2 regions of the Listeria aquatica genome follow, and region 1 is predicted to be linked to the other one. Evidence: predicted binding sites of a transcription regulator. Region 1 holds the regulator's gene; the other holds the start of a gene.
The links. Region 1 encodes NrdR, which represses ribonucleotide reductase genes. Its sites were predicted from a motif close to AACACNATATATNGTGTT; they were not measured.

Region 1 (3,428 bases):
TGATCGTGAATGGAGATCCAGATGAATTTAAATTGGCTCTCGTTGGTGAGGAGTTCGAAGCTGTACGACGGCGCGGGAAGTTTTTGATTTTTGATTTAACGAACTGCTCGTTGCTTGCCCATTTGCGAATGGAAGGGAAATTCCGTTTGAACGAGGATACTGATGAGGTGACAAAGCATACACATATTCGTTTTCATTTTACGGATCACACTGAACTGAGATTTTTAGATGTTCGTAAATTTGGGACGATGGAATGGATTCAAAAGCACGGGGAAGCCGATACAAAATCCATTTTAAAACTTGGACCGGAACCTTTTCCTGGAAGTTTTGAGCTCGCCCCTTTTCGTTCTCGCTTAAAGAAATCGTCGCGCGCCATTAAAACAATTTTAGTTGACCAAAAGTTAGTTGCTGGCATCGGAAATATTTACGCAGACGAGATTTGCTACCGGGCAAAGGTTTTACCCACTCGAGCGGCGAATTCGCTTTCTAAGCTTGAAGTAAGCCGGATTTATGAAGCGACAATGGCGATTATGGAGGAAGCTGTTATACTTGGTGGTTCCACAATTCGAACTTATGTGAACTCGCAAGGGGAGCTCGGGCGTTTTCAAGAAAAATTAGTTGTTTATGGTCATGAAGGTGAACCATGTCCTACTTGTGGAACTTTGATCGAAAAAATTAAGTTGAACGGGCGGGGCACACATTTTTGTCCGCATTGTCAAAAATAGAGGTGGGAAAATGGAATTCACACTGGGACTTACTGGGAGCATTGCTACCGGAAAATCAACGGTTAGTAAGATGTTGCAAGATGAAAAGATTCCCGTCATTGACGCTGATCTAGTGGCGAGAAAAGTAGTGGAAAAAGGCACGGTTGGACTTAAAAAAATTGTTTCTACTTTTGGAGATGAGGTGCTTTCGAAGGGGGCATTAAATCGAGCGAAGCTAGGTGAAATCATTTTTCATGATAGCCAAAAACGGGAGCAACTGAACAAAATTGTTCATCCACTTGTACGAAAAGAGATGCTTCAAGAGCGTGATCGCTTGTTTAAAAGTGGTGAAACATTTGTTGTTTTAGATATTCCGCTGCTTTATGAAAGTCAATTAACGGATCTTGTTGATCAAGTGCTTGTTGTCATGACAACAGAAGAAGTAGAGCTTACGCGGTTAATGGCGCGAAATGGGCTTTCAAGGGAAGAGGCACTTGCAAGAATTGCCACCCAAATGCCGATTAGCGATAAGGCTAAGCTCGCAGACTTTGTCATTGATAATAGCGGGACATTAAAAGAAACGAGCGAGCAGGTGAATGAACTTTTACACCAGCTTAAAAGGCATGGTATAATAGAGCGAAATGATGGGAGTGAATGAAATTTGAAATGTCCTTCTTGTAAATATAATGGAACTCGAGTTGTGGATTCACGCCCGGCAGATGATGGGAACTCGATTAGAAGACGACGCGAGTGCGAAAAATGTGGCTTTCGGTTTACGACTTTTGAAAAGGTGGAAGAAAGTCCGCTGATTGTTGTGAAAAAAGATGGCGCACGCGAGGAATTTGCACGAGAAAAAGTTCGTCGCGGCTTGATCCGTGCTTGTGAGAAACGCCCTGTAAGTATTGAACAATTGGAAGATATTGTTTCTGAGGTGGAGCGCGAACTTCGTGCGTTAGGTGAAAGTGAAATTGATTCCGATTTAATTGGTGAAAAAGTGATGGATAAACTTGCTAAGTTAGATGAGGTTGCTTATGTGCGCTTTGCCTCCGTTTATCGTCAATTTAAAGATATTAATGTTTTTGTCGATGAACTGAAGGAGTTAATGGACAAAAATAATAAAGGGTGAGAAGCACTTGACTGAATTTTGGATGGAATTACGACCTGTCGATGGGTACAAGGTGAAGGCAGATGGCATTATAACAGAATTTAACCGCAAAGTACTACTTAAGCTGTATCAACCACTCATGGGTGCTCATGCTTTGTCTCTTTATTTTTCCCTTCTTGAAGAAGTGGAAGAAAATAAGCTTTGGAGCAAAGCAAAGCCTCATTCCCAGTTGCTTACGACGCTTGGGATTTCCCTTCAAGCTTTTTTTGAAGCACGTCTTAAGCTTGAAGGACTTGGTCTTGTTCGTTCCTACAAAAAAGCAGAATTGGATGATCAAACTTTTGTTTATGAACTTTTAGCGCCTCTCACTCCGAGACAATTTTTTGAAGATGGACTATTAAATATCTATTTATTTAGTCAAGTGGGGAATAAGCGCTATCAAGAATTGCAACAATTGTTTATTGATCAGAAGTTCGATCGGACTGAGTACAGCGAAGTAACGAGAAACTTTCAAGATGTGTTTGAACCGTTTCGTTTCGGTAACGAAACGCCTGAAATTCCTTCTGAAACTGAATTTATGGAAGAGAAAACACCAAGCAAAATTAAACTCGACTCAAAAGAATTTGATTGGGGTTACTTTTATCAATTGCTTTCTCCAAATATGCTGAGTCGTGATCAAATTACGGAATCTGTTATGGATACGATTTTGAAGATGCATGCGATTTATCAAGTGGACGAAAAAGAAATGCCTTCTTTCTTATATCGAGCACTTGATGCACGTGGAACTATTCAACTTGAACAACTTCGAAAAATCATTCGGGAAAGTTATCAACTAAAACATCACGACTTACCTAAACTCGTAACTAGATCAAAAGAAGAAGTGGCGGCGAAAGAGGCACAGTCAAAACCAGAAGTGAATGATGAAGAGGCGCTTCAAGTTTATTTAGAAAGTGTCACACCTTTCCAACTTTTGATCGATATTGCAGATGGTGCTGAACCTGCTGAAACAGACTTACGTGTAATCGAAGAAGTGATGACGAAGCAAAACTTACCAAAACCGGTAATGAATGTATTAATTGAATATGTTTTGCTGCGATTAGATGGTAAAATTTCGCGAAATTATATGATGACGATTGCGGCACACTGGAAACGAAAAAATGTAAAGACGGCGAAAGAAGCGATGGAGCTGGCGCTAGCTGAACATGAAAAATACAAACGACTGCAAGAGGAACCTGAAGAAAAAAGAAGGTACAACCGGGCGTCGCAGTTTTCCAGTAAAAAACGAACGGAAGTATTGCCAGATTGGTTTGATAAAGAAGAGACTGAGCCAGCTAGAAGTGAGCTATCGAATCGAGAAAAAGAAGCGCTTGAGGACCAAGTGAAACGAATAAAAAAACAACTAAAAAGGTAGGTGAACGAAGGTGGATAAAATTGAACGAACGCTTGGACAGCTTTTTAGCGGACGAGATTTTGAAAAAGAATATAATACGCTAAAGGAAAAGGTGCTTCAGTACGAGCCTATCCGGGCGTTTTTAAATGAACATAAAGACGATGTGACTGAGCAGTTGATCAATCAGAACTTATCAAACTTATATGAATTCATGACACAAGATGAACAG
Region 2 (3,428 bases), on a different contig from region 1:
TTTATTAAAAAAAGAATCTCTTTGGCTCTTTCGCTTTAATTTGAAAAAAAGTGCTCGATTTCATAAGAAACTTGAGGTTGTAATTCATCCTTTTGAATTTTATGCTGTAAATCCATTAACCATTCGACTTCAATTGTAAGATGCTTGATTGCATTTTGAATGATAAGTGACGTAATACTTTCACTAGGATTTTCATTAGATTGCTCGGCTTGTTCGATACTTCTTGTCAACTCTTTTTTAACCTTTTGACAGCGTGTATCTAATAGCTGCAACAACTTTTCTTTTTTGGCGTAATTGAAAAATAAAAGGGCTGGATAGATCACTTTATAGGAAAGAACATCTTTTTTAAAAACTTTTTCTAGTTCTTTTTCGATTTGCGCCCGTCCCGTTTCTGTAATTGCGTAGATCGTTTTGGTTGGGGTCTTCTCGTTTTCAACCACTTCAGAAACTTTTACAAATCCTCCTTTTTCAAGTGATTCAAATGCATAATATATTTTTGCGTCACTGATTTGAAATAAATAGTCCCATTTATAATGTTTTAAAAAGCGTTTAATATCATATGGGTGTACTTTATGATGGTCTAAAACGCCTAAAATGACAAGTTTTAATGACATACTGAATCCCCCATCTTCGAATTTTTACTTTTACTATATCATTGTTTTTAAGCGAATTCGAACAATAAGAAAAGTATATACTTTTTGACAACGATTTCAAGAAAACATATAATAAATAACATAGAAGGCAAGAGGAAAGGGTGTCACTTATGAGTAATTTGAAATGGGCTATCGTTGGACCGGGCGGAATCGCTCACCAATTTGCAGAAGCTATGGCAAAGGAAGGCCGCGAGGTGTATGCGGTTGGGGCTAGAAATAAAGAAAAAGGCGAAGCTTTCGCTAAGGAATATGGCATTGGGATTGTGTATGATGATTTTGATGCGCTTTTTGCAGATGACAAAATTGATGCGGTTTATATCTCGACTCCGCATTCGAATCACTATGAGTTTATGATGAAAGCTGTACAAAATGGTAAGCATATTTTGGTGGAGAAGGCGATTACGGTGAGTTCCCGTGAACTCGAGGATGTTCTCCGCGTTTCTCGCGAAAAAAAGGTTGTGGTTATGGAAGCTATGACCATTTTCCACATGCCGCTTTATGCGAAGCTGAAGGAAATCGCGGCGGAAAAAGAGCTTGGCGCATTGAAAATGATTCAAGTATCCTTTGGAAGTGCGAAGCCGAATGATCCAAGTAATCGCTTTTTCAGTATGGATCTTGCGGGTGGTGCACTGCTTGATATTGGGACTTACGCGCTTTCGTTTGCACGTTATTTCTTAAGTGAAAAGCCCACTGAGGTGCTTTCAACGATGAAAAGATACGAGACGGGTGTTGATGAGCAGTCTGGCATTTTACTTCGAAACGAAAAGGACGAGATGGCGGTTGTAAGCTTGACTTTCCGAGCAAAAATGCCAAAACGTGGGATCGTTGCTTATGAAAATGGTTATTTAACGGTAGAGGATTTTCCTCGTGCAGACCGGGCAACAGTAACGTTTACAAATGGCGAATCAGAGGAGATCACAGCAGGGGATACGGCTTCAGCTCTGCAATACGAAATTCGCGATATGGAAAAAAGTATTGAAAAAGGAGAGAATGCGCTTAGCGGGTTAACGGAAGATGTCGTTGAAATCATGACGAAAGTTCGTTCCGATTGGGGAATTGAATTTCCTTTTGAAAAATAAAATAGCTGTCACAGACCGGTTGCCAAAGTTTGTTTTGGTAATCGGTTTTTTTGATTTTGTTCTTGCTTTTTTTGAAGCAAGGGACGAAAGAAGCTTTTTTCAAAATAGTTTCTAGGAACGAAAGACCTAATTTTGTGAATGTGCACACTATCACTTTTCAACGAACGATATATTGTGCTATATTTAATGAGTAGATACCATATATAGAAAATGGGGGAGTCAATGATGTATAGCGAACAGTTAACAGATCAACAAGTTATTAAACGAGACGGTCGGAAAGTAACCTTTGATCTGATTAAAATCCGCAATGCTGTGGAAGCATCGATGAAAAGCATCCAAGTAGAAGATGATATCTTTTTGGAAAATGTTATCGTTTCGATTGTGAATGCTTTACCAAACGAAACAGAGCTTACGATTGATGAGATTCAAGAAACTGTGGAAAATGTTTTGATGAAATCAAGCTATCCTAGTGTTGCAAGAAGCTACATAGAATACCGCCATGACCGTGATGCGAAACGTGCCAATTTGACGGATATGACAAAAAGTGTGCAAAAATTGCTTGAAAAAGATGAAACGGTTGTAAATGAAAATGCGAATAAAGACGCAACGGTTTTCAATACACAACGTGATTTAACTGCTGGTGCCGTGGCAAAGAGTTATGCGCTTAAATATATGCTCCCAAAACACGTTGCGAATGCCCATTTAAAAGGAGATATTCATTTTCACGACCTTGACTATAGTCCGTATCATGCGATGACGAATTGTTGTTTGATTGATATTCGAGGCATGCTTCAAAATGGATTTACAATTGGGAACGCCAATGTGGAAAGTCCAAAATCGATTCAAACGGCAACAGCTCAAATCGCTCAAATCATTGCAAATGTGGCAAGCTCGCAATACGGCGGCTGTTCGGTCGACCGGATTGATGAAATTCTTTCTGATTATGCCAAGTTGAACTACGCGAAGCACGAAAAAGAAGCGCAAGACTGGGTTGTTCCAGAAAAGCAACAAGAATATGTAGAAAGCAGAACGAAAAAAGACATTTATGATGCGATGCAAAGTTTAGAGTATGAGATTAATACGCTTTATACAAGTAACGGGCAAACTCCTTTTGTGACACTTGGATTCGGACTTGGCGAGGACTGGTTTGCACGTGAAATCCAAAAAGCTATCCTGAATGTGCGGATTGGCGGAGTAGGAAAAGATAAGCATACGGCTATTTTTCCAAAACTAGTCTTCTCGTTAAAACGTGGAACGAATTTAGAAAAACAGGATCCGAACTACGATATTAAACAATTAGCGCTTGCTTGTTCAGCAAAGCGGATGTATCCAGATGTGCTGAGCTATGATACGCTCACTCGGTTGACAGGTGATTTTAAAGTGCCGATGGGCTGCCGCTCGTTTTTACCAGCTTGGAAAGATGAAGCAACTGGGGAAAATGTCAATGCGGGAAGAAATAATTTGGGCGTTGTGACGTTAAATGTACCACGGATTGCACTACAAAGCCGAGGAGACCAAGCTAAGTTTTGGGAAATCTTCCATGAAAGAATGAAGACGGTCAAAGATGCACTTTTATTCCGTTTAAATCGCGTTCGCGAAGCGCAGCCTGAAAATGCGCCGATTCTGTATAAATATGGAGCCTTCGGAAAGCGTCTTGAAGACGGTGAAAGTGTCGACCAACTCTTTGATCGTAACC

Region 2: a site for NrdR is predicted at 1,894-1,911, ahead of nrdD (anaerobic ribonucleoside-triphosphate reductase). Genes of this name have one in related genera too.

Annotation. Positions count from the first base shown of each region.
Region 1 covers NZ_JAARRM010000001.1:914,278-917,705, reverse strand. The annotation lists gene mutM (DNA-formamidopyrimidine glycosylase) at 1-725, shown strand, start outside; gene coaE (dephospho-CoA kinase) at 736-1,362, shown strand; gene nrdR (transcriptional regulator NrdR) at 1,366-1,830, shown strand; gene HB912_RS04525 (replication initiation and membrane attachment family protein) at 1,838-3,220, shown strand; gene dnaI (primosomal protein DnaI) at 3,231-3,428, shown strand, end outside.
Region 2 covers NZ_JAARRM010000002.1:405,362-408,789, reverse strand. The annotation lists gene HB912_RS07890 (PadR family transcriptional regulator) at 36-614, opposite strand; gene HB912_RS07885 (Gfo/Idh/MocA family protein) at 764-1,732, shown strand; gene nrdD (anaerobic ribonucleoside-triphosphate reductase) at 1,958-3,428, shown strand, end outside.